Regions from separate parts of the Halomonas sp. WWR20 genome, predicted to be linked through region 2. Evidence: predicted binding sites of a transcription regulator. Region 2 holds the regulator's gene; each other region holds the start of a gene.
What was found. The regulator sigma-54, encoded in region 2, starts transcription at its own class of promoters, with help from an activator protein. The targets are predictions, from matches to a motif close to TGGCACNNNNNTTGCTNT.

Region 1 (10,373 bases), on a different contig from region 2:
GCCATTACCGTCGGCAATCTCCTCTCCATGCAGGCCGGGCTGGAACGCACCTCCGGCACCCATTACGGTGGCTGGGTCGCCAGCACGAACTGGGTCCACGACGCCTTGACGCGCCCTTTCGTCGCCGAACCCGGCGGGCGCATGTTGTACTCCACCGGCAACAGTCACCTGCTTTCCGCCGCACTGACCGAAGCCAGCGGCCGCAGCACTCTGGCGCTGATGCGCGACTGGCTGGGCGAGCCGCTGGGTATCGTCATTCCGCCCTGGACGCGCGATCCGCAAGGCATCTATTTCGGCGGCAACGAGATGGGCCTGACGCCCCGGGCACTACTGCGCCTTGGCGAGCTCTATCGTCAGGGCGGGGAATACGCCGGCGAGCGCGTGCTGCCCGCCGAGTGGATCGAGCGTTCCTGGCAGCCGCGCACCTACTCTCTTTTCAACCAGGATGACTACGGCTATGGCTGGTACATCACCACCCTGGCCGACACGCCGGTCTACTACGGCTGGGGCTACGGGGGGCAACTGCTGTTCGTGATCCCCCAACGTGCCATGACTATCGTCATGACCTCGGATCCCACACCGCCCTCCAACGGCAGCAGCTACCTCGACCGGGTCAAAACCGTGATCGGAGCGCTTATCGGGGCCGTCGGCGACGACACCGAATCGTGAACCTGAAGCCACCTTTTAATCCCATCATGAAAGCGGGTTTTTGCTTTTTGCCGAAAGCAATTTTCAGATGCCCTGGCGGCACTTCGTCGAGCACCTCCTTACACGCAGATCCTGAGCTTGGCCGGCAGAACCCGGCAAGGGTCATTTCGCTATGTTTTCCTTTCAATGCAGCGTTTTCTCTACAATTTTTGTCATGCTTGCCGATAGGTGTTACGGGCCGTTTCCCCTCCCGGCTACCCGGCCCGTAGCGACGACAAGTGAAGAAAATGAAGAACTGGTCCATCAAAAGCAGCCTGACGGCAGCGCTCGTGCTGCTGGTTGCCCTGAGTGCCGCTATCAGTGGCCTGGGGTTCTACTCGAACGACATCAGTGGCGATTCGCTCAGCGAGCTGGCTGAAATCAATGTCAAGCAGAGCAATACGCTCAACCGTACCCAGGTCAATATCCTGCGTGCCCAACTCATGTTGGAGAAGTACGCTGCGAGTATGGTGAACATGGAGGATCCGGAATTCCAAAGGCTGCCGGGTGATGCAAAGCAAGCATTGGCGGATGCAAAAGAGCGCTTTGCCTCGTTCGAGGCTATCCCCGTGGGAGAAGATAGCCATCGCGATCCCTATGTGGATGCTATCAAGGCCGCGTATCAGTCCCTGGTCATTGAAACGATGGAACCGCTTCTCGTAAATCCCGACCGTTTCGAAATCCGTATGGTGCTGGGCGATATTACCGAGCGCTCCGTCGTGCTCGACAAGACCGTTGATGATTTCATTCACTATGCAGAGGCGCGCGGTCAGGAACTGATCGCCGAAACTCATCGCTCCAGCCAGTTAGTCGAAATGTCGGGGATCGTGCTACTGCTGCTGTCGCTGGGCGCCGCTATCGTGCTGCGATTCGGGCTGATTCGAGTCGTGATCCGACCTCTGAACGAAGCCATTGCCCATTTTGAAAGAATTGCCAAGGGTGACCTGACCGGGAGGGTCGAAAGCCGTGGCACCAACGAAATCGGCCAGTTGTATGCCGGTCTGAAAGGGATGCAGGAACAGTTGATCGCTCTGGTGAGGTCATTGCGTAGCAGCAGCGATAGCGTTTTCACAGGGGCCAGCGAGATTGCTTCCGGCAGTCAGGACCTGTCATCGCGTACCGAAGAGCAAGCTGCTGCGTTGCAGGAAACGGCATCCAGCATGGAACAGATGACTTCGACGGTACGCCACAGCACGGACTCTTCTCTCGAAGCCGATCGTCTTGCAAAGCACGCTTCGCAAGCAGCCGAGAATGGCGGGCAGGAAGTGCAGCAGACCGCGGACCTGATGCGTGAGATTTCCGCAAACGCTCGCAAGGTCAACGACATCATCTCGGTTATCGACTCGATCGCTTTCCAGACCAACATCCTCGCACTGAATGCCTCGGTTGAGGCTGCACGTGCCGGCGAGCAGGGCCGTGGTTTTGCCGTGGTGGCCAGCGAAGTCCGCTCCCTGGCTAGCCGGAGCGCTGAATCAGCCAAGCAGATACGCACCTTGATCGAGACCACGACGACCCAGATCGAGACCGGAGCCCAGCAGGCCGAGCGCAGCGGAGAGACCATCAGCGCGACGGTAACTTCCATCCGGCAGGTCTCCAAACTGATGTCGGAGATTTCCTCTGCGACTCGTGAACAGAACAGCGGCATTGAGCAGATCAATGTGGCCATCACCCAGATGGACTCCGTGACCCAGCAGAACGCCTCATTGGTCGAGCAAACCAGCGCTGCGGCTGCATCGCTGGAAGAACAGGCACAGCAACTCGCCAACCTGATCGCCACATTCCGGATCGCGGAGTCCACCAGGGCGACACATTCCTCTCCGACGCAGACATTACCCCAGCCCAAAGTCCAGAAGCCGGCTTTGCCAGTAGCCAAGAAAGCAGTGGTACAAGGGGAAGAATGGGCTGAGTTCTGAGCCGGACAGATAGGCTTGAACAGCCCGCGCAAGGGCCGGGCTAGGCCGAACAGCGTAATCTTGATGTCGCCCCGCGTATGCGGGGCGACTTGTTTTGGAACGCTTCAGTGACGGTGGGGGGCGGCATCGGGGGGAGTGCCATTTCTGTCTTGTGCTAGGGGTACTTGTGCTAGGGTAAATGCCTCCACTGGAGCCTGCCCTACCCGTCTCGAGCGTCAATCGATAGTCAAGCGAAGCAGAACGGTTCACACCACCTGCGCTACCCTCTTTTTCTGCGCCGCTTCGGCCATCTTCACCACACTGCCGACCATGATCAGGCACGGCGAGGGCAGCGGATGCTCGGCGAGTCGTTCGGGCATGTCGGCGAGCGTACCGATCAGCGTTTCTTGCGACGGTAGGCTGGCGTTGGCGATCAGTATCATCGGCCAGCCGTCGGGCAGCCCTGCCCCGCGCAAGCCGGCGCAGATCGCCTCGACCTTGGACAGGCCCATGTAGAATACCAGCGTCTCGTCGGTGCGGGCCAACGCCTGCCAATCCGGCGCGCCCCCTTCGCGGCACTGCTGGGCGGTGATGAAACGCAGCTGCTGGACGTGGGCGCGATCGGTCAGAGCCATGCCCATCGCCGCCGCCGCACCCGAGGCGGCGGTAATGCCGGGCACGATATCGAAGGCAGTGCCGGCGGCGAACAGCGCATCGAGCTCCTCGCCCATGCGCCCGAACACGCCGGGGTCGCCGCCCTTCAGGCGTACCACGGACTTGCCTTCACCGGCCAGCCTGACCAGCATCGCGCCGATCTCGGCCTGCGCCACGCTGTGATGTCCGGCAGCCTTGCCCACGTAGTAACGCTCGCGTCCGGCGGGAATCAGCGCCAGGATGTCGTCGCCCACCAGGCGGTCGTAGACGATGGCGTCGGCCTGCATCAGCAGACGAGCCGCACGCAGCGTCAGTAGATCGGCGTTGCCCGGCCCGGCACCGACCAGATAGACCTTGCCCGGCCGGCACTCGCCCCGGGTCGGCAGGGAGACATCCCGGGAGGTTGCCTTCAGCCCGGCCATGACCGAGGAAAAGGCTCTCGAGCCGCCGGCCAGTCGTGACAGATAGCCCAGCAGATCAGGCAGTTTCGGTTTCCACTGCTTCAATAGTGCGATCATGGGCGGTTTCCTCTTCGATCAGTGATTTCAGTTCGGGAATGCACGAGCCGCATTGCGTGCCGCAGGCCAGGCGGGCGCCCAACGCTTCGACGCTGGTATCGCCGGCGCGAATCGCCGCGACGATGGATTGGCGTCCCACCTGATGGCAACTGCACACCACCGGGCCGGTATCGGCCTCACCGGCGGCGCAGCCCGCCAGCAGGCGACGGCGTTCGCTGTCGCTCAGCGATGTCTGGCCGAAACGTTCGTTGAGCCAGTTGAGCCCCGGCAGGTCGCTGGGTGGTCCGACCATCAGCCACCACGCCAATTTGCCGTCGATCAAGCCGGCGGCACGTAGCCGGCCAGTAGCGGCGTCCTGGCACCAGGGACCGAGCTCGCCGGGTAGAGTGTCGCGGCACCAGGCCAGCCAGTCGCGGGTGCGCTCACCGGCCATCTGCCAGCGCTCGCCATGGGCGAAGGGAATGCGGGTCCAGTAGGCGGTGTCGTCGCGCCAGTGCCCGGCCGCTTCAATGTCATGGCTCACCAGCAGGCTGGCCTCCCACTGCGTCTGCAGCGGTGCGATGGCCACCGCGCCATGCTTGGATTCGGGCTGGCCGGAGACGGGGTCGAGGTTCGCCGCCAACAGGCTGCCCATGCGGGCATGGCCGCTGAATTGATCGTTCCAATGCATGGGCACGAAGACCTCACCGAGCCGCTGAGCGGTGGAGATCCGCACGCGGGCGCGGAACTCGCCGTTTTCGCCGCGCAGCCGGGCCAAGGCTGCGTCACGCAGGCCATAGCGCTCGGCGTCCTGAGGATGGATGTCGATGAACGGTTCGGTACGGTGATTCATCAACCGCGCCGCCCGGGCGGTGCGGGTCATGGTGTGCCACTGGTCGCGAATACGCCCGGTATTCAGGCGCAGCGGCCGTGCCTCGCTCAATGTCTGCTTCGGCTCGCGCGACCGTACCGGCAACAGCCGCGCACGGCCAGTGGGCGTCATGAAGTGGCCATCCTCGAACAGCCGCGCGGTACCCCGGGGCGCGGCGGCGTTGACCGGCCACTGGATCGGCGTCAGGGCATCGTAGGCAGCGCGGTCGAGCCCGGTGAGTCCGGAGATGTCGAACAGACGCGCACCGGCGGCGCTTTTATCGACAGGGTTCTCGAAGCCCGACAGCCGCGCGTGCTCGTCGAAGATCTCGCCGGGGTGCCGGTAATCGAAGGCGTCGCCATAGCCCAGGCGCCTCGCGACCTGGCTGATGATCCACCAGTCGTGGCGCGCCTCACCGGGCGGTGGCAGCAAGCCGCGCTGGCGAGAGATGCGCCGCTCGGAATTGGTCACCGTGCCGTCCTTCTCGGACCACGACGAGGCCGGCAGGATGATGTCGGCATACGCCAGGGTGTCGTTGTCGGTCACGCAGTCGGAGACGATCACCAACGGACACTTGGCCAGAGCCCGGCGCACCCGGTTGGCATCGGGCAGACTGACCGCCGGGTTGGTGGCCATGATCCACAGCGCCTGAATCTCGCCGCGCTCGATGGCCTCGAACAGCTCGATCGCCTTGTGCCCCGGCCCCTCGGGCAGATGGGGCGCGCCCCAGAAGCGCGTGACGAGATCCCGAGCGCCGGGCGTATGATAATCCATGTGTGCGGCGAGCTGGTTGGCCAGTCCGCCCACTTCGCGCCCGCCCATGGCGTTGGGCTGGCCGGTGATGGAGAACGGCCCGCCGCCGGGAATGCCGATCTTGCCGCCCGCCAGGTGGCAATTGATGATGGCATTGGACTTGTCGGTGCCACTGGTCGACTGGTTGACGCCCTGGGAGTAGAGCGTGACCACGTGCAGTTGGGTGGCAAACCAGTAATAGAAGGTCTCCAGACGCTCGGGGTCCACATCGCAGTCGGCGGCTATCGACTCCAGACGGTTGTCGTCCTCGCGGGCCGCGGCCAGGGTGTCCTTCAGCCCCTCGGTGTGGGCGTCGAGATAGACCCGATCCAGCTTGCCCTTATCGGCCATCCACGCCAGCAATCCGGTGAACAGGCGCGCGTCGCTGCCCGGACGCAGCCCCAGATAGAGATCGGCGATCTCGCAGGTGTCGGTGACACGTGGGTCGATCACCACCACGCGCATCAGCGGGTTGAGCTTCTTGGCAGCGCGCAGGCGTTGATAGAGCACCGGATGATTCCAGGCCAGATTCGATCCCACCAGCACCACCAGCTCGGCGACTTCGAGGTCCTCGTAGTTGCAGGGCACGGCGTCGGCCCCGAAGGCGCGCTTGTAGCCGGCGACCGCCGAGGCCATGCACAGCCGTGAGTTGGTATCCAGATGCGGCGTGCCCAGAAAGCCTTTGAACAGCTTGTTGGCAGCGTAGTAATCCTCGGTCAGCAGTTGTCCCGAAAGATAAGCGGCCACGGCGCCATTGCCATGCGTTTCGCGTGTGGCGGCAAGGCGCTCGGCGACGCTGTCGAGCGCGCGCTCCCAGCTGACCTCTTGGCCGTCGACGCGCGGATGCACCAGCCGTCCATGCTCGCCGAGCGTCTCATGGAGGGCGGAACCCTTGACGCACAGGCGACCATGGTTGGCCGGATGCCGGGCGTCGCCCTCCACTGCGGTGATCACGCCATCTTCATAAGTGGCGATGACACCGCAGCCGACTCCGCAATATGGGCAGGTGGTAGCGCCTTGCATTCTGACCCCCTTGGCTGGCTTGTCCAGCTTGATGCTGATGGCTTGCCGAAACGCAAGGAGGCCTGACCCCGGCGATTGCAGGGTCAGGCCTCTTTGCCTGTCGAACGCGTTGCTGAATTGGGTACTCGCCTGGGCGCCGCCGTTGGCGCAGCCATCTCATTGCCTCTCTGAGACGGCGTTAGCGAGTTAATGCCTATCTAACAAGCAAGGGCAATGCCAACTTGTACAAAAAGTCTAAAACAAGGGGAGTTAATGGCTTGTATGTTTCAGTTGAAGTGCCTGAAAGCGCCTTGTGAATGGAAATTGCACCATCCGAACGCAAAAAGCGTCTTGGCTGCACAGCCAAGTGACATGCTCCGGGGGCTGAGCCCGTTCCGGGCCGCTTCTCTCTTCCGACCTTCTCAAAAACCTCTATCTCATCCATATGAAAATAAAAGACAAATAAATTCTGGCACGCTTTTAGCTTAATAGAGGACAGGACCGATCAATGACGATCCTGGCGCAAGCGCCAAGTGTCCCGCTGGCATTGCCAGCCACCAATAGATAGCTGCAGTACTGAACACAGGCAATGGCGCCTGATGGCCGAAGGTCCGCAAGGACGCTTCCGCTGTCAGGCGCCATTTTTCGTTTCAAGAATCCATTGGGGAGGTAGCGCACGATGACCCAGCCCGCCGCACCACTCTCGGCCCAGGATCACCTGCTGATCATCGGCAACGGCATGGCCGGGCATCGCCTGGTCGAGACCTTGCTTGCCCGTGACGACCGCCCGGGACGGATCACGGTGGTCGGCGACGAGCCGAGTATGGCCTATAACCGCATCCTGCTTTCGCCGCTGCTGGCGGGCGAAGTGACCCGAGAGGCACTCGACCTGCGTGACGCCGACTGGTATGCCGCGCAGGGCGTCGAGCTGATTCTCGGCGAGCGGGTCACCACGCTCGAGCGTGACGCACGTTGTGCCATCACCGACACCGGACGCCGTGTCGCGTATGACCATACGGTGATCGCCACCGGCTCGCGCCCGGCCATGCCGGATGTCCCCGGCACCCGGCTGGCCGGCATTCATGGCTTCCGCGACCTGCAGGACGCCGCCAACCTGGCCGATGCCACCGTTCTGTCCGGCCGCAGGGCCGTGGTGATCGGTGGCGGTCTGCTGGGGCTGGAAGCCGCCGAAGGCCTGCGCAAGCGTGGCATGGCGGTCAGCGTAGTGCAGCGTTCCGCGCACCTGATGAATCGTCAGCTCGACCCCACCGCCGCGGGCCTGCTGCAGGCGGAGCTCGAAGCCCGGGGGCTGCAGGTGCTGACCGGCGCGCGCCTCGCCGGCTTCGAGGGCCAGGGTCAGGGCCTTGTCACCGGGGTGCGCCTGGAGGACGGCCGGTGTCTGGACGCCGACTGCGTCGTCGTGGCGGCCGGCATCATCCCCAATGCCGAGCTGGGCCGCATCGCCGGGCTGGCCACCGATCGCGCCATCGTCGTCGATGCCTGGCTGACCACCTCCGACCCGACCATTTCCGCGCTGGGCGAGTGCTGCGAATACGACGGCAGCACCTATGGCCTGGTGGAACCGATCTGGCGCCAGGTGGACGTGCTCGCCGCCAGGCTCTGCGGCGAGACGTGCGAAGGCTACCGCGAAGCGCCCACCGCCACCAAGCTCAAGATCAGCGGCCTGTCGCTCTACGCCTTCGGTCCCATCGAGCCCTCTCCCGAGCACGAGGTGCTGACCTATCACGACCCGCAGCACGGCGACTATCGCCGTCTGCTGCTGCGCAACAATCGACTCGAAGGCGCCGTGCTGTATGGCGATACCGCCGCCGGCCCCTGGTATTTCTCCCAATCCCTTGCCGGACGTGACCTCGACGCCTGCCGTCAGGCCCTGCTGTTCGGCGCCAGCGACGCCAAGCCCCTACTTGGCAATCCGAATACATTGCCTCAGGAGGAAGCTGCATGAACAAGCAACGTCTCATCATCATCGGCAACGGTATGGTCGGCCATCATCTGGTCGAACAGCTGATCGAACGTAACGCCACCGAGCGTTTCGATATTCTGGTCTTCGGCGATGAGCACCACCCGGCCTATGACCGCGTGCACCTTTCCGAATACTTCACCGGTCGCGATGCCCAGGCATTGGCAATGTGTGAGCCGGGGCTCTATCAAGGCAGCGGTATCACCTTGCGCCTGGGCGAAGAAGTGACACGTGTCGACCGTGACAGCCACCAGGTCGTGACCGAACAGGGCCGCTACCCCTACGACGCTCTGGTACTGGCCACCGGTTCCTATCCGTTCGTGCCACCGATTCCGGGCAACGATCGCCCCAACTGTTTCGTCTACCGCACCCTGGACGATCTCGATGCGATTCGCGCAGCGGCCGAAACGGCCAATACCGGCGTGGTCGTCGGTGGCGGCCTGTTGGGGCTGGAGGCCGCCAACGCCCTGCGCGGCCTGAATCTGGATACCGCCGTGGTGGAGTTCGCCCCGCGTCTGATGCCCATGCAGGTCGACACCGAAGGCGGCGAACTGCTGCGCGAGAAGATCGAGAACCTGGGCGTTCAGGTGTTGACCGGCCGGGCCACTCAGCACATCGAGGACGGCCAGGCCAGCTATCACCGTATGGTCTTCCAGGACGAGAAGGTGCTGGAAACCGACCTGATCGTGTTCTCCGCAGGCATCCGTCCCCGCGACAACCTGGCTCGGGACTGTGGGCTCGAGATCGGCGAACGTGGCGGCGTAGTGGTCGACGACAACTGCCGGACCAGCGATCCGAGCATTCTGGCCATCGGCGAAGTGGCGCTATGGAGCAATAGCATCTTCGGCCTGGTAGGTCCCGGCTATCAGATGGCCAAGGCCGCCGTCGACACGCTGACCGAGGGCGAGCTCACCTTCAAGGGGGCCGACATGAGCACCAAGCTGAAGCTGCTGGGTGTGGATGTCGGGGCCATCGGCGACGCCCATGGCGACCGCAACCCCGGCGCGCGCATGTTCCGCTATCTGGATCAGATCAAGCAGGAGTACCGCAAGCTGGTGGTCTCCAGCGACGGCAAGAAGCTGCTCGGCGCCATGCTGGTGGGTGACAACAGTGTCTACGACACCCTGATGCAGTACTACAGCAACGGACTGGAACTGCCCAAGGACCCCGCCTCGCTGATTCTCCCCAGCAGCGAAGGCGTGCCGACGCTGGGTGCCGACGCACTGCCCGACACGGCCTCGATCTGCTCGTGCCACAATGTCACCAAGGGCATGATCTGCAGCGCCATCGATGCCGGCGCCACCGACCTCGGCGCGATCAAGGCCGAGACAAAAGCCAGCACCGGCTGCGGCGGTTGCGCGGCGCTGCTCAAGAGCGTCTTCGAACATGAACTCGAAGCCCGCGGCGTGGAGGTCGACAAGTCGCTCTGCGAGCACTTCAGCCATACCCGCCAGGAACTTTACTCCCTGGTGCGCGTAGAGAACATCCAGAGCTACAACGCGCTGATGGAGAAGCACGGCAACGGCGGCATCGGCTGCGAGATCTGCAAGCCGGCGGTGGGCTCGATCCTCGCCTCGTGCTGGAACAAGCCGATCACCGACGCCTCGAACGTGCCGCTGCAGGACACCAACGACACCTTCATGGCCAACATGCAGAAGAACGGCACCTACTCCGTGGTGCCGCGCATTCCGGGCGGCGAGATCACCCCGGACAAGCTGATCGCGATCGGCGCCGTGGCCAAGAAGTACAACCTCTACACCAAGATCACCGGCGGCCAGCGCATCGACCTGTTCGGCGCCCAGCTCCATGACCTGCCCGACATCTGGGCCGAGCTGATCGAGGCCGGCTTCGAGACCGGCCACGCCTACGGCAAGTCGACACGCACCGTGAAATCCTGCGTCGGCAGCACCTGGTGCCGCTACGGCGTGCAGGACAGCGTGGCCATGGCACTGCACATCGAGGATCGCTACAAGGGCCTGCGTTCGCCGCACAAGCTC
Region 2 (10,373 bases):
GCATCCAGCGTTCCAGCCAGTCGCGGATATCATCACCCATGGCGAGGACATCGGGATAGCCCTCCAGAAACCGGATGATTTCGACATCACGCCCATTGAAGGCCCGTAGCCGCGGGTCCCAGTAGGGGTTGGGCAGGCAGCGCACGTCAAACACCATGTCCGCATCGAGCGGCACGCCTTTCTTGTAGCCGAACGACTCGAACGTCAGTGTCAGGTTGCGTCCGGTGTGACGTGCGACCTGCTCGGCAATACGCCCGCGCAGGTCGTGCACCGAGAGACTGGAAGTGTCGATGACCAGATCCGCCATGAGGCGGATCGGCGTCAGGTAGTGCTGTTCGTGCTCGATGGCTTCCGCCAGGCTCATTTCGCTGCCGCGGGTCAACGGATGGCGGCGGCGGGTCGCCGAATAACGCTCCAGCAGAATCTTGGAATCGGCGGTCAGGTAGACGACCTGGCTGTCGATGCCGCGTTCACGAACCCCCTCGAGGAGTGCGGGAAAGCGTTCCAGCGACTCGGGAAGATTACGTGCATCGATGCTCACGGCAATATTGTTGCGCGTGGCGGGAGCCGTTTGCAGCTCATTGATCAAGGAGACCAGAAGGTTTGCAGGCAGGTTGTCGATCGCGTAATAGCCGAGATCTTCAAGTGCCTGCAGCGCTACGGATTTTCCTGAACCGGAACGGCCGCTGATGATGACTAGCTGCATGCGCGATCCTTAACTGCCGGGTTCGGGTTGCCGGATCGCATGGATCAGGATGTCATACAGTTCGCGCTGGCTCTGTGCCTTGCGCAGCCTCGTCCGGGTCGAGGCATCGTTCATGATTCCGGCAACCTGGGCCAATAGCGACAGATGCGTATCATCGGCCTGCTCGGGTACCAGCAGAACGAAGAGAAGATCCACGGGTTCGCCGTCGATGGCGTCGAAATCGATAGGCTGCTGCAGGCGCAGAAAACCGGCAATCGGGTTTTTGCAGTGCGGGTTGCGCGCATGGGGGATGGCGACACCGTTACCGATGCCGGTACTGCCCAGACGCTCTCGGCCGATCAGGCGGCTGAAGACTTCCTGACTGTCGAGGCTGGGCGTGTTCTGAGCGATAAAGGTGCTGAAGAATTCCAGCACCCTTTTTTTGCTTCCCCCGGTCACATCGAACAGCGTGCGCTCGGGGGGCAGGATGTTTTCCAATGTCATGGTAGGGAGCTAGCGGGCGTCGGTGCCTTGGGCACGGGCCTGAGCTTTTTCCTTGTGTTTGACCAATTGGCGATCGAGCTTGTCGGCCAGGGCGTCGATGGCGGCGTACATGTCATTGTCCTGCGCGTCGGCATGCAGATCTGCACCGGCTACATGGAGCGTGCAAGCGGCTTGCTGGCGTTCCTTTTCAACGGAAAGCATCACATGAGCGAGAGTGATGTTGTCATAGTGACGTTCCATTCGGGCGAGCTTTTCGTTCATATAGTTACGCAGGGCGTCACTCACTTCAACATGATGGCCGGTGATATTGACTTGCATGGCACGCTCCTTTTCCAACGGGTGCGATTTGATTGTAATCCTTTTTATGCTGCTGCATACCCCTGCGCTCGGGTTGAGCCACGTCAGGCGAGACGCTTGCGTTCGCTGGAAGGGGGGATGCCCATCGCTTCGCGGTACTTGGCGATTGTACGACGTGCAACCTGGATGCCATCCTCCGCCAGCAAGTCGACGAGTTTGCTATCGGAGAGGGGCTTGCGTGGCGGCTCGTCCCCGATCAGCTTTTTCAGACGCGCGCGAATCGCGGTGCTGGAATGGGCGTCGCCTTCTCCTCCCACGCCGCCCACATGACTGGAAAAGAAATATTTGAGCTCGAAGACGCCGCGTGGGGTATGGATGAATTTCTGCGTGGTCACCCGGGAAATCGTCGATTCGTGCATGTCCACCGTCTGGGCGATATCGGCGAGCACCAGCGGTTTCATGGCCTCTTCGCCGAGGGTCAGGAAGTCGAACTGGCGGGTCATGATCTCGCGTCCCACCTTGAGCAGGGTGTCGTTGCGACTGGACAGGCTCTTGAGCAGCCAGCGGGCTTCCTGGAGATGCTGCTTCATGAAAGTATTGTCGTCGCTTTTGTCGGCGCGTTTGATCAGGGCGGCATAATCGGGCTGGATGCGCACCCTGGGCAGCGCTTCGGGGTTGAGCTCGATGCGCCAGCCCTCCCGGCTATGACGGGCCACCAGGTCGGGGATGACATAGGCGCTGCCACTATCGTCAAAGCCCTGTCCCGGACGCGGGTCCAGCGTGCGGATCATGGCGATGACCGCGTCGAGTTCGTCATCCTCCAGGCGTAGCCGTCGCTTGAGCTGCTTGCGGTCATTGCTGGCCAGCACGTCGAGGAACTGTCGCACCAGGCGCTTGGCCTGGGGCAGCAATGGCGTGTTCTCGGGCAGGTTGCCAAGCTGCAGCAACAGGCATTCACGAAGATCCCGGGCGCAGATGCCGGTAGGGTCGAACTGTTGTATGTGCATCAGCACATGCTCGACATCGCTGAGTCTGAGGCCGCTGAGCCCTTGATCCCGCAAGCCTTCCGTCAACTCGTCCAAGGGCGCGTTGAGATAGCCATCGTTGCCCACGGCATCGATCAGGCTCTCGGCAATCAGTCGATCCCGGTCCGAAAAGTCGGTCATCGCCAGTTGCCAGTTCAGGTGATCCCGCAGGCTCATGCTGGTGGCGTTACGTTCGAAGTCCGGCCCGTCCTCGCTGCTGCCCGAAGATCCGCTTGCAGGAGCTACGTCCTGATAGGTGTCCGACCATTCGCTGTCCAGGGCAAGCTCCTCGGGAATGTCGCTTGCCCAGTCGTCTTCCGGAGTTTCGAGGGTTTCCTGTTCGCCAAACGCCTCGTCGAGCTCCAGCATGGGGTTGGATTCCAGGGCCTGCTGAATTTCCTGGCGCAGGTCCAATGTCGAAAGCTGAAGGAGCTGAATCGCCTGCTGGAGCTGAGGGGTCATGGTCAGCTGAGTGCCGACACGAAGCTGCAGCGTAGGTTTCATGGCCATGGTGATGAAGGGTCACTTGCCGCTAATGAATAACCTACGTTATCTGCGCGGAGCATGACTTGCAAGTGGGTAAGCAACAATCATGCCATGATCGTCGGAGTTGTTGCATGTCGTTGACCGCTAGCGTATAGGCGTCAAGCTGGCGACGCTTGGAGAGCGCATTAGAGCCGGAATTCGTGACCCAGGTAGACATCGCGTACGCGCTGATTGGCAAGGATCGCCTCGGTGCGGCCTTCGGCAATAATGCGCCCATCGCCTACGATGTAGGCGTTATCGCAAATATCCAGCGTTTCGCGAACGTTATGATCGGTAATCAACACGCCGATATCGCGATCCCTCAACTGGCGAATGATGCTCTTGATCTCGCCCACCGAAATGGGGTCGACGCCGGCAAAGGGTTCATCGAGCAGGATGAATGCCGGCTCGGTGGCAAGCGCCCGGGCAATCTCCACCCGTCGCCGCTCGCCTCCTGACAGGCTCATGCCTAGGTTGTTGCGAATATGACCGATATGAAACTCCTCGAGCAGCTCTTCGAGGCGTGCCTTGCGGTCGCTTTTGCCGAGATCGGAGCGGGTCTCGAGGATGGCCATGATATTGTCCGCCACCGACAGCTTGCGGAAAATCGAGGCTTCCTGGGGCAGGTAGCCGATACCGGCCCGGGCGCGCTTATGCATGGCGGCTCGCGAGAGGTCCTGGTCATCGATACGCACGTCGCCGGCATCGGCGCGGACCAGGCCGACAATCATATAGAAGGAGGTGGTCTTGCCGGCGCCGTTGGGACCCAGCAAGCCGACAATACTGCCTTGGCGGATGGTCAGGCTGATGTCGTGGACCACCCGGCGGCCCTTGTAGCTCTTGGCCAGATTGGCGGCGCTCAGGGTCTTCATGAGAGGTTCCTTGTCAGAGGCTCGTGAGGCTGCCATGCCGATAGGGGGCGACAGGCAGCGTCGGACTATTGCTGCTGAGGCGTAAGCGTCATGCGTACGCGTTGACGGTCGGTTCCCTGGGCATCAGAGCGGGCCTCAACCTGACGCTGGTCGAGAAAGTATTCCACGTAGGCGCCGTTGAAGGTGTCGCCGCCCTGGTGGAGTTCGGCCTGGTTGACGAGTTCCACCCGACGCTCGCCGGCATGATAGATAATGGTCTTGCCCCAGCCCTTGACGACAGGCTCCTGAGGCGCCGGCTGCTGTTCGAGATAAGCGCGATCGGCGCTATCGGTGGCGGTGACCTGGGTGACTTCGCCGCTATCGTTGCGCTGGATCTCGACGCGTTCGGCGCGCAGCTTCATGCTGCCCTGTTGCATATCGACATTACCGCTGTAGACGGCCGTACCTTGAATGTCGTTGAGTTCCAGGCGGTCCGCGGCGATCTCGATGGGCGCGCTGGCATCTCCCTCGAGAGCAAAAGCGGGGGCCGAGATGAAGCCCAGCAGGGCAAACGTCAAGACGGCGATGAAAGTTCGAATCATGAGGGATCCTCGGCAAGCGGTGGATGATGACCGCGCACGTTGCCTGTCAGGCGCATGCGCTCTTCATTGATCCAGGCATCGAAGCGTTCGCCGCTCACGCGCTGGTCGTGCTGATGTAGCGTGGCTTCGCTATCGCTCCAGGCATGCGCCTCGACGCTGTCGTAGTGCAGGGTCTGCGTGTCGAGCCGCCAGCCCTCTTCGGGTTGCTGCAGGCGAGCCTGGCCTTCGAGGGTGAGATGTCGGCCATCAGGGCCGAGTCGTCCATGTTCGCCGCTGGCGACCCAGACACGTGACTGGGCGTCGAGCAGGCGCGCTTGGGGACTGACGGTGCGGATCACGTCGTCGATGGGGGTATGCACGAGCCGGGGAGTCTCGAGGCGCTGATAAGGCTGGCCCTGGTTATCGAAGCGCGTCAGCGTGACCCCTTCGAGAAAGTAGTCGGGCTCACCGGCTTCGTCGCTGGGGACCGGCCCTGGGCGCATGGCGTCGCGCTGTTCGAACACGGCGAGCACGGCGCCGAGCGCGACCAGTATCAAGGCCAGCCACACGCGGGAACGCAGGCGGGGGGAGAACCGCATCTTCACGATCAGCCTCGAAGCTGGCCGTGGAGGTAGGTATCGAGCACCGAGGCCCAATGACCCTGCGCTTCGAGCAGCAGGTCGCAAATCTCGCGGACCGCGCCATGGCCGCCATGCCGTTCGGTGACCCAGGCGGCGTTCTGGCGAACGTACTGCGGCGCATTGGGCACACTGATACCCAGGCCGACACGGCAGATGGCGGCGAGGTCGGGAAGGTCGTCACCGCAATAGGCGATCTGGGGCATTTCCAGGCCCAGCGTGTGGCGTAGCTCCGTCAGGGCGGCAAGCTTGTCGGAACGACTCTGCACGACATGCTCGATACCCAGTTCATCGGCGCGACGGCTCACCATGGAGGATTCGCGGCCGGTAATCAGAGCGACATGCATACCGCTCTGGCGCAGCAGCTTGAGGCCTTGGCCATCGAGGATGTTGAATGCCTTGAGCTCCTGCCCGTCGGCTTGGAAATACAGGGTGCCATCCGTCATGACGCCGTCCACATCCAGTACCAGTAGGCGGATCTGGCGGGCTTTGTCGAGTAAGCGGGTGTCCTGAGCCATGAATTCCTTCTCCTTAGATGACGCCGTGGGTCAGCAGGTCGTGCATATGCAGGGCGCCGACGGGGCGCTCCTGATCATCGACGACCGCCAGGGCAGTGATTCGGTGATCTTCCATTATACGCACCGCTTCGGCGGCCAGTAGTTCGGGGCGGATGGTTCTGCCGCCACGCGTCATGACCTCGTCCACCCTCAGGGTGCGCAAGTCGGCATGCTGATCCAGCGTACGCCGCAAGTCGCCATCGGTATAGACGCCGGCCAGATGGCCCTGATCATCCACCACGCAGGTGAACCCCAACCCCTTGCGGGTGATTTCCAGCAGGGCGTCACGTAGTGGACTGCCCAATGCCACGCTCGGCAGGCGCTCGCCGGTATGCATGAGATCTTCCACTTTGAGCAGCAGGCGACGTCCCAGCGAGCCGCCGGGGTGGGAAAGGGCGAAGTCCTCGGCGGTAAAGCCGCGGGCCTCGAGCAGGGCCACTGCGAGAGCATCGCCGAGTGCCAGCGCGGCGGTTGTCGATGACGTCGGCGCCAGATCCAGCGGACAGGCTTCACGCTCGACGCCGGCATCGAGGTGGGCATCGGCATGCCGAGCCAGTGTCGATCCGGGGCGGCCGGTCATGCTGATCAGTGGCGCGCCCATGCGTTTGAGCAGCGGTAACAGCGCCGTCACTTCGCCGGTCTCGCCGGAATTGGACAGCGCCAGTACCACATCCTTGGGCGTGATCATGCCCAGGTCGCCATGGCTGGCCTCCCCGGGGTGAACGAAAAAGGCCGGGGTGCCGGTGCTGGCCAGCGTGGCGGCGATCTTGCGCGCGACATGGCCGGACTTTCCCATGCCGGTAACCACGACCCGCCCCTGGCAGGCTAGCGCCAGGTGGCAGGCGCGATCGAAATCCTCGGACAGCTTGGCAATCAGCGCGGCGATGGCCTGCTGTTCGAGCGTCAGCGTGCGCCGTGCGCTGGCGCGAAAGTCGTAATCGGTCATTATGCTCATGGGGTGATTGTTGCCTCTTGCGATGGCTGGCTCAAGTGCCCTGGTCTTGCGGGATGGCGCCTAGCACAAGAAGGGTCGTGTAGCCCAGGTAAGCCAGCAGCAATATGCTACCGGTGGGCCTGCCCAGCGAGGCATGCCGGCGCATGATCAGGACGACGGCAAGCAGCAGCGTCAGTCCGAGCATCATCGGATAGTCGCGCGTAAGCGCCTGGGAATCGGTGGGCCCCGGAGCCAGCAGGGCTGGCACGGGAAGCACGATAAGCATATTGAACAGGTTGGAACCTATGATGTTGCCGATCGCAATGTCGTGCTGTCGCTTGAGGGCGCTGGCCACGCTGGCGGCGAGTTCCGGAAGGCTGGTGCCGATGGCGACCACGGTAAGCCCGATCACCAGATCGCTGACGCCAAAGGCCGAGGCGACGTTGGAGGCGCCCCAGACCAGCAGGCGCGAGCTGAGCGACAGCAGCACCAGGCCGACGATCAGCCATGTCAGGGCGCGTCCCGGCCCCATGTCCGGCACATGCTCCTCAGTCCCGGCAGCGCTGTCGGTGCGGATCAGCCACCATAGGCTGATACCCAGCATCGCCAGTAATGCGATGCCATCGACAATGCCCAGTCTCCCATTCAGGAGGACGATGCCCGCCAGTAGGGTTGCCACCATCAGCAGGGGCAGCTCTCGCCGTACGAGTGAGACGTGAACGGGAATCGGCGCCACCAGCGCGGTGGCGCCAAGCACCAGCCCGAGGTTGGCAATGTTGGAGCCCAGAGCGTTGCCGGTCGCCAGGTTGGGCTTATCGGACAGCGCAGCCATCAGCGACACCAGAATTTCCGGAGCGGACGTGCCGATGGACACCACCGTCAATCCCACCAGCAATTTACTCATGCCGGCACGATGCGCAGTAGCTGCGGCGCCTTCCACGAAGCGATCCGCACTCCAGATCAGGCCCAGCAGGCCGACGATGATCGCAACCAGTGAAAGCAGCATGCAAGTCCATCAATAGGCGAATGGGCGTTCATTAAACGCATCGAGCGATGGGGATGCAAGGTAAATGCTGGCGAGCAAGATGGGGTTAGGATACGATGTTCGATAATTTTTGATTGAGAGCAGGAGCCGTATGGACGACCCGGTACTGGTCGAGATCGAGGGATTGCACTATGCCCGCGGCGAGAACGAGATCTTCCGCGGCGTCGATCTGCGCATACCATTGGGCAAGATTACCGCCATCATGGGGCCCAGCGGGACGGGCAAGACCACGTTGCTCAAGCTTATCGGCGGTCAGCTGGTGCCCGATGCGGGAAGTGTGCGTATCGATGGGCATGATGTCCACCGGCTGTCGCGGCGAGCGCTATTTCGCTTACGCCGGCGCATGGGCATGCTGTTTCAAAGCGGGGCGCTCTTCTCGGATCTCAGCGTGTTCGAGAACGTGGCCTTTCCGATCAGGGTGCATACCGACCTGTCGGAAGCCATGATTCGTGACATCGTACTGATGAAGCTGCAGGCGGTGGGATTACGCGGGGCGCGCGATCTGATGCCGTCCGAGCTGTCCGGCGGCATGGCTCGCAGGGTGGCGCTGGCGCGCGCAGTGGCGCTTGACCCGGAGTTGATTCTCTACGATGAGCCCTTCGTGGGACAGGACCCGATTTCCATGGGGGTGCTGGTGCAGCTGATCAAACGTGTCAATCAGGCGCTGGGGCTGACCGCCATCGTAGTGTCTCATGATATCAAGGAGACCCTGACGATTGCCGATTACGTCTACATAATCGCCGATGGGCAGGTCATGGCCCATGGCACGCCCGAAACGCTCAATGTGAATGCAGATGCACGCGTCAAGCAGTTTGTGCATGGCGAGCCTGACGGGCCGGTGCCGTTCCACTATCCGGCGCCCGATTTCTATTCCGATATCCTGTCGACAGGGAGTAGACGGCCATGATGCGGCGTGTCGCCTCGCTGGGGCGCGGTACCCTGGAGTTCTTGTATGCCCTGGGGCGGGCAGGAATGTTTCTGGCCCAGGCTGCCCTCTCGATTCCCTCGCGCGAGGGGTGGCATCTCTGGCTGCGCCAGATGCACTTCGTCGGCGTCATGTCGCTGGCAATCGTTCTGGTCTCGGGGCTGTTCATCGGCATGGTTCTGGCCCTGCAGGGGTTCACGATTCTGGAGGGGTTCGGGGCCGAAGACGCACTGGGGCAAATGGTTGCCCTGTCGCTGCTGCGTGAACTGGGGCCGGTCGTTGCGGCGCTGTTGTTTGCCGGGCGAGCGGGTTCGGCGCTAACCGCCGAAATCGGCTTGATGAAAGCCACCGAGCAGTTGAGCAGCATGGAAATGATCGGTGTCGACCCGTTGCGGCGTATCGTGGCGCCACGCCTATGGGCGGGTTTCGTGTCATTGCCCCTGCTGACCGTGGGGTTCAGCGTTGTCGGTATCTGGGGCGGCTATCTGGTGGGCGTGCAATGGCTGGGCGTCTTCGAAGGCTCCTACTGGAGCAACATGCAGGACAGCGTCGATTTCTTCGATGATGTAATGAACGGTATGGCAAAGAGCCTGGTGTTCGGGCTGGTGGTGACCTGGATTGCAGTATTCCAGGGTTATGACCTGATCCCGACATCGGAGGGTATATCCCGGGCCACGACGCGTACTGTGGTCTATGCCTCGCTGGCGGTGCTCGGACTGGATTTCGTGCTGACCGCGCTGATGTTTGGAGAACTTGGATGAAGCGCAGCAAGATGATGGAGTTTGGGGTCGGCGTATTCATGCTGGCGGGGATCCTGGGGCTGGTGTTTCTCGGCTTGCGTGTCAGCGGCCTGGGACTAGGCCTGCCCGAGGAAACGTTTACCCTGCACGCCAACTTCGCCAATATCGGTGGCTTGAAGGCACGCTCCCGAGTGACCATGTCGGGTGTGACGGTAGGGCGCGTGACGTCGATCGAGCTTGATCCGGAATGGTACGATGCCCGCGTCACGATGGAACTGGATGGCGATCTGGAAAACAAGCTGTCGCGCGACACCACGGCTGCGATTCTGACCGCCGGGCTACTGGGCGAGCAGTATATCGGCTTGAGCGTGGGCGGAGACCCGGAAACCCTCGAGGATGGAGACACTGTGCGCGATACTCAGAAGGCGCTTGTCCTGGAGGAACTCATCCAGCAATTCGTGTCCGGAATGGTTCAGGAATGACATCTCAAGGAGGCAACATGACCCAGTTTCCATCGGTTGCATGGCGTCGCGTACTGCTGGCGCTGATCGCCTGTCTGACGTTGACGTCTCTGACAGCCCATGCTCAGCAATCCCCCGAGCAGCTGATTCGCGAGAACGTCGATGCCTTGATGGCAAAGCTTGAAGGGCGCCAGAATTATTATGTCGAGCATGAGGATGAGCTCCGGGCCCTGGTCGACGAAAGTCTTAGAGACGTTGCCGACTTTCGCTACATCGGCGCCAGCGTCATGGGACGCTATTTCCGCAATGCCACCCCCGAGCAGCGCTCACGCTTCGTCGACACCTTTCGTCAGACCTTGATTAATACGTACGCCAAGGGGCTGGTGACGTTCGACTACGACACCTTGCGTGTGCTGGATAACGAGCAGGGCAGCCGGTACGAGGATCAGGCCAGCGTGGCGATGGAAGTGGTCTCCACCAGCGGGGAGGTTTACCCGGTCAGTTACACCTTGCGCCAGCAGGATGGCGAGTGGCGGGTCGTCAATGTCATCGTCAACGGTATCAATCTGGGACTGACCTTCCGCAACCAGTTCGACCAGGCAATG
Region 3 (10,373 bases), 300 kb from region 2:
CCGCCGTTCGGGCCGGCCGCCTTCTACCTCAAGGGCGTGGCGCCGGCGGGCATCAGTCTGAAGGATATCTTCGTCTCGCTGCTGCCGTTCATCGCCATTCAGCTGTGTGTGCTGTTCGCCCTGCTGTTCTGGCCGAGTCTGGCCATGTGGCTGGTGTAAGGCGCCGGCACTGGCGACGTTGAGTCGGGCAGCGTTGAACATCGGTAAGGCGGCGCAGTTGACCGGCAGGTCGATGCGCAGGCCAAGCCGATGTTCGGCTGTCTGACTATCGCCCGCGCTACAAGGCCTCCGCAGTGACGAGTCATTCATTATTCTAGATAGGTAACGACATGAAAATTACCAAGCTGAAGACCTGGCAAGTCCCACCGCGCTGGCTGTTTCTCAAGATCGAGACCGACGAGGGCTGCTACGGCTGGGGCGAGCCGGTAGTGGAAGGCCGGGCGGCGACCGTTGAGGCGGCGGTACATGAATTGTCGGACTATCTCATCGGTCAGGATCCGCATCGCATCGAGCATCTTTGGAACACGCTGTATCGCGCCGGCTTTTATCGCGGCGGACCGATCCTGATGAGTGCCATTGCGGGTATCGACCAGGCGTTATGGGACCTCAAGGGGCGCGATCTGGGAGTGCCGGTCTATCAGTTGCTGGGCGGCAAGGTGCGCGACAAGATGCGCATGTACGCCTGGACCGGCGGCGACCGACCGCAGGATGTCGGCCAGGGTGCCAGGGCGCTCGTCGAGCAGGGCTTCACGGCGTTCAAGATGAACGGCTCGCCGGAGATGCAGATCGTCGACTCGCATGCCAAGATCGACGAAGCCGTGGCACGGGTCGCCGAGGCTCGCGCGGCGGTGGGCGCCGATGTTGGCATTGCCATCGACTTCCATGGCCGAGTGCACCGGCCGATGGCCAAGGCACTGCTGCGCGAACTCGAGGCTTATCATCCGATGTTCGTCGAGGAGCCGGTACTCCCCGAGCACCTGCCGAGCCTCAAGCACATCGCCACCGGACTAGGCTATCCCATCGCCACCGGCGAGCGTCTGCACACGCGTTATCAGTTCCGCGATCTGCTCGCCGAGGGCATGGTCGATATTGTACAGCCCGACCTGTCGCACTGCGGCGGTATCAGCGAGGGCATGAAGATCGCCTCGCTGGCGTCGTGTCACGACGTGGCCCTGGCGCCGCATTGCCCGCTGGGACCGCTGACGCTGGCGGCATCGCTGCACGTGGATGCGGTGAACCATAACGCATTCATCCAAGAGCAGAGCATGGGCATCCACTACAATCGGGATAACGATGTGCTCGATTATCTGGTCGACAAGTCTGCGCTGACGATCAAGGATGGCTTCTGCGAGATTCCGCAGGGACCGGGACTGGGGGTGGAAATCGACGAAGCGTTCGTCGAGGAGCGCGCCAAGGTCGGGCATCGCTGGAGAAACCCCGTATGGACACATGAAGATGGCTCCATCGCCGAATGGTAGTCCGTCTTTACGAACAGGAGGCGACATGAACGAAACACGCCAGGCCGCACTGGATGCGGCTATGCAGGACTTACCTCTGGTCGCGATCCTGCGGGGCATTCACCCGCAGGAGATCGAGGAGGTCTTCGACGCACTGGTCGAGGCGGAATTTCGCCTGATCGAGGTGCCGCTGAATTCTCCGTTTGCCTGGCAGAGTCTGGAGAAGATCGCCAAGCGCTGTCCCGACAATGTGGTATTCGGGGCCGGGACGGTGCTCAGCATTGAGGATGTCGAGCGTCTCGCGGCACTCGAGGCGCCGTTGATGGTCACGCCCAATACCGACCCGGAAGTGATCCGTGCCGGTGTCGAGCATGGCTTGGCGCCGCTGGTCGGCTGCATGACGCCGAGCGAGGCTTTCGCGGCGGCCAAGGCCGGAGCGCGAGGGCTCAAGCTGTTCCCGGCTGCCCGGCTGGGATGCGGTTATTTCAAGGACCTGCGTGCGGTGCTGCCGACCGACTTGCCGGTACTTGCGGTGGGCGGAGTGAACAAGGACAACATGGGCGAGTGGCATAATGTCGGGATCGGCGGCTTCGGTTTCGGCAGCAACCTCTACATGCCGGGCCATGCGTCCGCCGAAGTGGGCGGCATTGCTCGGGAACTGGTCGCCGAATGGCGACGATTGCAGGAGATGGCCACCATGTCGACGCTCTTCGAGCATGAGGGCGATCAATGACTTCGAAAGCCCCACGGCAGCTGATCGCCGTGGATTGGGGAACCAGCAACTTCCGCGCCTTCCTGGTCGATCTCGATACCGGCCAATGCGTGGATAGCCGTCGCTCTGAAGCAGGGCTGCGGGCCTTGGCGACAGCGGAGTTTCCCCATTACTGCGAAGCGCATGTCGGAGACTGGCGCGGCGATGGCGAGGTGCCGGTCTATCTGGCGGGCATGGTCGGCTCGGCCCGAGGCTGGTCGGAAGCGCCTCAGCTCGAACTGCCGGTCGCGGCGGCGGATCTGGCGGCACATATCGTGCCGGCCCCGGGGTTGGCCAACGTCTGGATCGTGCCGGGCGTCAAGGTGGTGACGGCAGAGCATGTCGATGTCATGCGTGGCGAGGAAGTTCAGGCATTCGGCGCGCTGGCGCTGGCCGGGGTCAGCGAGGCGGACTGCTGCCTGCCGGGAACGCACAGCAAGTGGGCACGCTTGGAAGAGGGCCGTTTGGCCTCCTTCACCACGGTAATGACCGGCGAGCTGTATCATGCCGTACGCTTTCATACGCTGCCCGGCGAGCCGGCACGTGATGAGGCGGTCTTCGATGAAGCCGCGTTTCGTCAGGGCCTGGGGCGTGCCGGATGCCCGGGGGGCGTCATGCATGCCTTGTTCGAGGCACGCAGCCGGCATCTCTATAGCGGACTGATCGCCGCACAGGTCGGTAGCTTCCTCTCCGGCGTACTGATCGGCGAAGAGGTGCGGGCCATGCGCGAAGCGCGTCCGACGCTGACTTCGGTACTGCTGGTCGGCGCCGAGAATCTGCGCGTTCCCTACACGCTGGCACTGGAAGCCGTAGGACTTACGGTAACGTATTTCGACAGTGATGCCGCGACTCTGGCCGGCCTGCGGGCCATCGCCCACCATTCCTGAGCTTGAGACCGGGTTCTGGCGCAGCACTTGAAGAGGCCGGTCGACATGCGCACGCCGCCAAGAAAATCATCCGCGCGGAACGTCCGTGCGGATGTGCCTCCATGTGCACCCAATAGGTGCGTTCCTGCCGGCGGCGATGGCATAAATGCACCGCCAAGCAGCGATGCCTGTCGCGTCAGGTCGCGGTAGGGTGTGTATGCGTGGGAATGGCACGCTACGTGCTACCTTCATTGTACAGGTCCCCGTTTCGTGCGGGCGTAATGCATGCCGATGGGGCAAGCCCAATAAGGTGACACGATGACCCAAGCGTTCCAGCAAAAGTCCTCGCTTTTAATCTTCACCGATCTCGACGGTTCTCTGCTGGATCATCAAACCTACGATTGGCAGCCTGCGGCCGCCTGGTTGTCGCGTTTGGCGGCGGCGCGCATTCCGGTCATTCCCACGACCAGCAAGACCAGTGCGGAGTTGCTGGCTCTGCGCGAGGAGCTGGGGCTGACCGAGTGTCCGTTTATCGCCGAAAACGGTGCCGTCATCGGCCTGCCTCCCGCCTGGCAGCATGCGCGGTTGGATCGTGACCCCGCCGCGCCGGAAGGCCTGGTGATCAAGACGCCGGCACTGGACGTGGATTTCATTCGCCAGCGCCTACACGTTCTGCGTGAACGATTGGATGTACGTTTTCGCGGAATGGGGGAGATGTCGCTCGATGAGATCATTTCGCTGACGGGATTGTCACGCGAGGGCGCGCAGCAGGCTTGCCAGCGCGAAGGCAGCGAGCCACTGATATGGGAAGATAGTCTGGAGAGCCTGGAGCGGTTCCGTCGGATCCTGGAAGCCGACGACCTGCGGATAATTCAGGGCGGCCGTTTCTGGCATGTCATGGGCGCCGTCGACAAAGGCCAGGCGGTGCGCTGGCTGCTGGAGCGCTTCACGGCGCTACGCGGGTACGTACCCATGACCCTGGGGCTCGGCGACGGGCCCAACGACCTGCCACTGCTGGCGACGGTGGACCGCGCGGTGCTGATCCATGGCTGTCATGACCATCCGATGCCGCTAAACGATTCGGTTAGCGTGTACCGTACCCGCGAGCATGGGCCGAGTGGCTGGGCCGAGGGTGTGTCCTACTGGTGGGAAAAGGAGTTCGCAGCCGCGATAACCTCAAAGGGAACCTGAGCCATGAGCGACTTTTATCAGAACGGTATCATTACCGACTTTCACAACCTGACCCGACGCCCGGTGGAGGCGCTTGAAGCCGACCTGGTCCGCTTCGCCAGGCGGCGTCCCATGGGGCTGATTCTGCCCTCATTGTTTTCCGAGCTCGAAGGGCCGGCGCTGGCGCATATCGTCGATGAATTGGCCCGTGTGCCTTATCTCTCCGAGATCGTCATCGGGCTGGATCGCGCCGATCGCGAACAGTTCCTGCATGCGCGCGAGTTTTTCTCGCGCTTGCCTCAACATCACCGAATTCTATGGAACGATGGTCCGCGCCTCAAGGCACTGGATGCCGAGCTCGAGGACATGGGAATTTCACCTCACGAGCCCGGCAAGGGCCGCAACGTCTGGTACTGTAGCGGCTACGTGCTAGCCTCCGGGCGTGCCGAGGCAGTAGCGCTGCATGACTGCGATATCGTCACCTACGACCGGGGACTGCTGGCACGGCTGATCTATCCGGTCGCACATCCGCAATTCAACTACGAATTCTGCAAGGGCTACTATTCGCGTATCGCGGACGGCAAGCTCAATGGTCGGGTGGCACGGCTGATGGTCACGCCCATGCTGCGCGCGCTGAAGAAGATCTTTGGCCCGCTGCCATATCTGGACTATCTCGACAGCTTCCGCTACCCGCTGTCGGGAGAGTTCTCGATGCGTGCCGATGTGCTCGATGGTATCCGCATTCCCAGTGACTGGGGACTGGAAATCGGTGTGCTCTCCGAGGTACATCGCAACTATTCCACCAAACGGTTGTGTCAGGTGGACATCGCCGATAACTACGATCACAAGCATCAGCCGGTGTCGGAAGACGACCCATCGGGCGGACTCAACCGCATGAGCCTGGACATCGCCAAGGCGATCTACCGCAAGATGGCAACGCTGGGCGTACAGATCAATGCCGAGTGCTTCCGTACCATCAAAGCCACTTACTACCGTGTCGCCCTGGATCTCATCGAATCCTACGACAACGATGCCATCATGAATGGGCTCAAGCTCGACCGCCATGCCGAGGAGCAGGCCGTGGAGCTGTTCGCCAACAACATCATGGAAGCCGGCACATCGTTTCTGGATTCGCCCCGCGACAAACCCTTCATCCCGAGTTGGAACCGTGTCAAGGCCGCCGTTCCCGACATGCCGGAGCGTATGCATGAAGCGGTGGAGCTGGATAATCTGGGCAAGGTCTAAAAGCCTGGCATAAGCAAAGCGACTGCGCTCGATGTCCGCCGCAGTGGTGAAGCCCCTTTCGAACGTGTATTTGCGTCAAGCAAGCTTCGCTTGCGGTGAATCAGGTTCGAAAATAGGTATAGGTGGCGATGCCGGCATAGGTCATGGCGAACGATCCAAGTACATGAATCAGCGTGCCGAGCAGCGCCATGGCCCATTTGCCGGATTGCAGGGCGGTGACCATCTCCACCGAGAAGGTCGAAAAGGTGGTCAGCGCGCCGAGCAGGCCGGTAATGACAAACAGGCGCCATTCAACACTGAGGGTAGAGTGTGTGAACAGGCTGATCATCAAGCCGATCAGCCAAGCGCCTGCCAGGTTGGCGATCAGTGTGCCCGGCGGGATGTGGGTAAAACTGCCGTTGAACTGCACACTCAGCCACCAGCGCAGGTTAGCGCCGATGGCGGCGCCCAAGCTGATGGCGATAATCGAGAGCCACATACTTTCCCCTTGTAGCCAATACTCTTGGATAGCCAATACCCTTAAGGCTCAGCCCATGCAAGGCGTCTTGTCTGCGTGACCGTCACGCCCGCGCAGGCGGGTTCATTCGACTTGAGGGGATTGTACCAGCCACAGGCTGCGATAGGGACGCAACTCACGCGGCCCCTCCGGCGTCCAAGGCGCATTTTCCAGCAGGTCGAACCAGGGACCCTCGTCGAGTTCCGTCAGCGGCAGCGGTTGACGCTTGTTGCTGATGTTGTAGATCGCCAGCAGGCGGCGGCCATCGGCGAGGGGGCCGCGCTCGATGGCGAAAAGCGCCGGAGAAGTCTCGAGTACGCGCTGTGGGGCTTCAGGATGGAAACAGGGCTCCTGCGCACGCAGCTTGAGGCGCCGCCTGAAGGCCAGGAATACCTCACGAGTCGGGGTATTACGGCTGTCGAGCAGCTCGTCGAGCTCGTCGAGCTGCCAGCGGCGCCGGTTGATCGAGCGTAGCTTGCCGGTACGCTCTACGCCTTCGTGATCGGAGAGAGTCGCGGTGAGCGAATGGATATACACTCCAGGAACGCCCTGTAGGGCCAGCATCAGGTGTTGGCTGCATAAAAAACGTTCCACCTGCCAGGGGTCGGCACCGCGCCGGGTACCCTTGAGGGCATCGAAATAGGTAATGTTGAGTTCGTAAGGTGTATCGATGCCGTCGGGATTGGCTTTCATGCTCACATAGCCGCCGAAGCGATGCATCAGCTCCAGTAGCACTTCGATGTCGTGGGCCGGCAGCAGCCCCTCCAACGCCCGCACGCCAATCCCATCATGGCTGGCGGTGAAGTTGAAATAGGTGCAGCCTGCAGGCAGCACCGGCAGCGAGCGGGCCCAGTCACCCAATGCCGTGGCATCGCCACTGGTCAAGGTATGCACCAGCAAGGGCGGCAGGGTGAACTGGTAGACCATGTGCGCTTCGTCAGGTTTGTGGCCTTCGCCGCCAAGCCTGTCGAGACCGAAGTAGCTGAGGTTTTCGCGATGCGGGACGTTGGTTTCGGTGATCAGCAGGGTGCCCGGGGCCACGAAGTCGAGAACGGCGCGCAACAATCGCACCACGGCATGCGTCTGCGGCAGGTGGATGCAGGGCGTGCCGACTTCCTTCCATAAGTAGGCAATGGCGTCGAGGCGGATGATGCGGGCACCCTGCTGGACGTAGAACAACAGAATGCCGATGAATTCGAGCAGCACATCCGGATTGGCGAAGTTCAGATCGATCTGATCCTCTGAGAAGGTCGCCCATAAGTGGCGTGTCCCACGGCGGGTCGAGATGGGGACCAACAGTGGCGAATTGCGTGGCCGCACTACCTGCGACAGGTCCGTTTCGGGATCCATCTCGATGAAATAATTACGGCCCGGTTGAGTGCCGGTCAGGTAATCGACGAACCACAGCGACTCGCGGGAAGCGTGATTGATGACCAGATCGACCATGAGGTCGCAGTGGCTGGCCAGGCGGCGAATATGCTCCCAGTCGCCCAGGGCGGGATCGACTTCCCGATAATGGATGACGGAGAAGCCATCGTCGCTGCTCCAAGGGAAAAAAGGCAGTATATGAACGCCGCTGAAGGCGTCGGGTAGCCACTTGAGAAGAAACTCGTCAAGCACCTCCAGAGGTACGCGTTCGCCATCGATCAGCGTATTGCCATAGGTGATCAGGATCTGGTCGCGCTCGCTCCACAAGGGGCGCGGGGCGGCCTCAATGGCACCGCGTTGGTGCAACAGCAAGGTCGTGACACGGCGCAGCACTTCTGCGGCGCGCGGGCCGTAGATTTCCTTCAGGCGGGCTTCGGCACACTCGAGGAACTCGGACTCGCTGAGTCCGATTGCCGGTGCGGGCGAAGGGCTGGCTGTCATGGCGGGATCTCCTGATCAAGTGGAAGCGCGCGGCGGTACGTGGCGCATGAAAGTCTTGCAGAGGATATGCCATAACGTGACACGCCGGCTCGAAAGAGCCGGCGTGCAGGAACGTTCAGCGTTGCGGTTGGCGTATTTTCAGCGGCGCACGACGCGGTACAGGGCCAGCAAGATGATGGCACCGAGAACCGCGACCACGAAGCTGCCGAAATTGAAGCCGTCCACGCTGCCCAGGCCTAGCGCAGTGCCGATCCAGCCGCCAACCACGGCCCCCAGAATGCCGATGATGATGGTGACTATGAAGCCACCCGGATCCTTTCCCGGCATTATGAGCTTGGCAATGACACCGGCAATCAGACCGAACACGATCCATGCGAGAATTCCCATGTCGTCCTCCTTGGCTTGGGAAATGAATAATTTACTGTTTAAGCTTGGTTCGCCTTGGCGCTTCGCGCAAGTACGTTTCCGCGTCAGGGAGGGAAACGTTACACTGCAGACATTCATCAGCCGGGCGTGACCCGGTGAAAGTTCACTTGCTCCTCCTGAACACGCCGGAATTCAATCGATGCATTGTCCCTTTTGCGGTACGCACGACACCAAAGTGACGGATTCGCGTCTGGTCGCCGAAGGCGACCAGGTTCGCCGCCGCCGCCAGTGCGCCGTGTGTGGCGAGCGGTTCACCACGTATGAAACCGCCGAGCTGCTTATGCCACGGGTCATCAAGGCCGATGGCTCGCGAGAAACGTTCGATGAGCAGAAACTGCGCGCCGGCATGCTGCGGGCTCTGGAAAAACGCCCGGTCAGTGCCGAATCCATCGAGGCGGCGGTCGAGCGTATCCGCCAGCGACTGCGGGCACGGGGCGAGCGGGAAATCAATGCCCGACATATCGGCGAAGAGGTGATGCTGGCGCTCAAGCGTCTGGACCAGGTCGCTTATATCCGTTTTGCCTCCGTCTATCGACGCTTTCAGGACCTTGACGAATTCCGTGCCGAGATCGACCGTCTGGCGCAGGAGCCAGGATTCTCGCCCGGCGAAGAGGGCGAAGCCCACTGAACGCGTCGCTGTCCTGAGCGTATTCTGCAAGCCTTGTGCAAGGAATCATCATGACCAAGCCCACACCCGAAGTTTACATGGCACGCGCGCTGGAACTGGCGCGTCGGGGGTTGTACACCACGCATCCCAACCCTCGTGTCGGCTGTGTACTGGTCAAGAACCGTCAAGTGGTGGGGGAGGGCTGGCACATGCGTGCGGGCGAGCCGCACGCGGAGGTTCATGCCCTGCGTGCCGCCGGTGATCGAGCTAGGGGGGCGACCGCCTACGTCACGCTGGAGCCGTGTTCGCATCAAGGACGTACCGGGCCGTGTGCCAACGCATTGATCGAGGCGGGCGTCAGAAAGGTAGTCGTCGCCATGCAGGACCCTAACCCTGAGGTGGCGGGGCGAGGCCTGGCGCTGCTGCGCGAGGCGGGTATCGGTGTGGAGGTGGGTCTGCTGGAGCATGATGCGCGCGAGCTGAATCCCGGCTTCATTCGGCGCATGCAGCTGGGACGTCCATTCGTGCGCCTGAAGATGGCCATGAGTCTGGATGCGCGTACGGCCATGGCCAGCGGCGAGTCGCAATGGATCACCGGTCCTTCGGCTCGCGCCGAGGTCCAGCGACTACGGGCGCGCTCCAGCGTGGTGATGACCGGTGTGGAGTCGATCATCTTCGATAATTCACGCCTCACGGTGCGTGCCGAGGCACTGGGAGAGGAAAATGGCGCTGACGTGACCTGTCGCCAACCGCTGCGCGTGATCGTCGATACGCGGCTGCGGCTGCCGCTGGCGGCAGCCTGTCTGCGTGAACCCGGGCGTACACTGATCGCCACCTGCACCCGGGATGCGCCCCGTCGGGAGGCGCTGGAGCGGGCCGGCGCGGAGATCGTCGAGTTGCCGCCCGGTGAGGATGGCAGGGTCGGTCTCGATGCCCTGCTGCGTTACCTGGCGGCACAGGAGGCGTGCAACGAGATACTGCTCGAGACCGGTGCCACGCTGGCCGGGGCAATGTTGGATGCCGAGCGTATCGATGAAATGCATCTGTTCGTCGCGCCCACGCTGCTGGGGGGAGACGCCCGGCCGTTGTTTGCCTTGCCGGGGCTGGAGCGTATGGCCCAGCAGCGTCCGCTGGCGATCGAGGATATCCGCGCCTTCGGACGCGACTGGCGTATCATTGCGCGCCCCGAGCGGGTCGGCTAAGGATTCGACGCGGCTGATACTGGCGCGTATCGTGACAGAAGGGTACTCTGAGCGCCGACTTGGGCGGGGTGTGGCTAAACAGTGACGCAGATGTCGCTGTTTTGCGACATTTCCCGTGACAATAGAGGTGGGCGCGTGTGCCCCACGGTACTTCCCCCTCTGGCAAGAGACATTCGGAGAATTCATGGCGCTTCCCACACAGCATGAGGCTCCCCAGAGGGGACTGGCCCGCATCGAGGACCTGGTCGAGGACATCCGACAGGGCAAGATGGTCATCCTCATGG

Region 1: a site for sigma-54 is predicted at 6,618-6,635, ahead of ACW4DH_RS16065 (nitrate reductase). Genes of this name have one in related genera too.
Region 3: a site for sigma-54 is predicted at 3,303-3,320, ahead of ACW4DH_RS03275 (HAD-IIB family hydrolase). Genes of this name have one in related genera too.

The regions. Positions count from the first base shown of each region.
Region 1 is NZ_JBTRHR010000009.1:91,193-101,565, reverse strand. Features, by position in the region: gene ACW4DH_RS16080 (serine hydrolase domain-containing protein) at 1-669, shown strand, start outside; gene ACW4DH_RS16075 (methyl-accepting chemotaxis protein) at 936-2,600, shown strand; gene cobA (uroporphyrinogen-III C-methyltransferase) at 2,846-3,655, opposite strand; gene ACW4DH_RS16065 (nitrate reductase) at 3,711-6,416, opposite strand; gene ACW4DH_RS16060 (NAD(P)/FAD-dependent oxidoreductase) at 7,075-8,361, shown strand; gene nirB (nitrite reductase large subunit NirB) at 8,358-10,373, shown strand, end outside.
Region 2 is NZ_JBTRHR010000001.1:405,821-416,193, reverse strand. Features, by position in the region: gene rapZ (RNase adapter RapZ) at 1-706, opposite strand, end outside; gene ptsN (PTS IIA-like nitrogen regulatory protein PtsN) at 716-1,189, opposite strand; gene hpf (ribosome hibernation-promoting factor, HPF/YfiA family) at 1,199-1,507, opposite strand; gene ACW4DH_RS01945 (RNA polymerase factor sigma-54) at 1,591-3,021, opposite strand; gene lptB (LPS export ABC transporter ATP-binding protein) at 3,183-3,908, opposite strand; gene lptA (lipopolysaccharide transport periplasmic protein LptA) at 3,974-4,489, opposite strand; gene lptC (LPS export ABC transporter periplasmic protein LptC) at 4,486-5,067, opposite strand; gene ACW4DH_RS01925 (KdsC family phosphatase) at 5,076-5,624, opposite strand; gene ACW4DH_RS01920 (KpsF/GutQ family sugar-phosphate isomerase) at 5,638-6,618, opposite strand; gene ACW4DH_RS01915 (calcium/sodium antiporter) at 6,650-7,603, opposite strand; gene ACW4DH_RS01910 (ABC transporter ATP-binding protein) at 7,734-8,549, shown strand; gene mlaE (lipid asymmetry maintenance ABC transporter permease subunit MlaE) at 8,546-9,328, shown strand; gene mlaD (outer membrane lipid asymmetry maintenance protein MlaD) at 9,325-9,789, shown strand; gene ACW4DH_RS01895 (MlaC/ttg2D family ABC transporter substrate-binding protein) at 9,807-10,373, shown strand, end outside.
Region 3 is NZ_JBTRHR010000001.1:705,043-715,415, reverse strand. Features, by position in the region: partial or broken gene ACW4DH_RS03295 (C4-dicarboxylate ABC transporter permease) at 1-159, shown strand, start outside; gene dgoD (galactonate dehydratase) at 330-1,478, shown strand; gene ACW4DH_RS03285 (2-dehydro-3-deoxy-6-phosphogalactonate aldolase) at 1,504-2,190, shown strand; gene ACW4DH_RS03280 (2-dehydro-3-deoxygalactonokinase) at 2,187-3,095, shown strand; gene ACW4DH_RS03275 (HAD-IIB family hydrolase) at 3,393-4,265, shown strand; gene ACW4DH_RS03270 (glycosyltransferase family protein) at 4,269-5,489, shown strand; gene crcB (fluoride efflux transporter CrcB) at 5,590-5,967, opposite strand; gene ACW4DH_RS03260 (sugar phosphorylase) at 6,070-7,854, opposite strand; gene ACW4DH_RS03255 (GlsB/YeaQ/YmgE family stress response membrane protein) at 7,993-8,241, opposite strand; gene nrdR (transcriptional regulator NrdR) at 8,420-8,908, shown strand; gene ribD (bifunctional diaminohydroxyphosphoribosylaminopyrimidine deaminase/5-amino-6-(5-phosphoribosylamino)uracil reductase RibD) at 8,959-10,089, shown strand; gene ribBA (bifunctional 3,4-dihydroxy-2-butanone-4-phosphate synthase/GTP cyclohydrolase II) at 10,274-10,373, shown strand, end outside.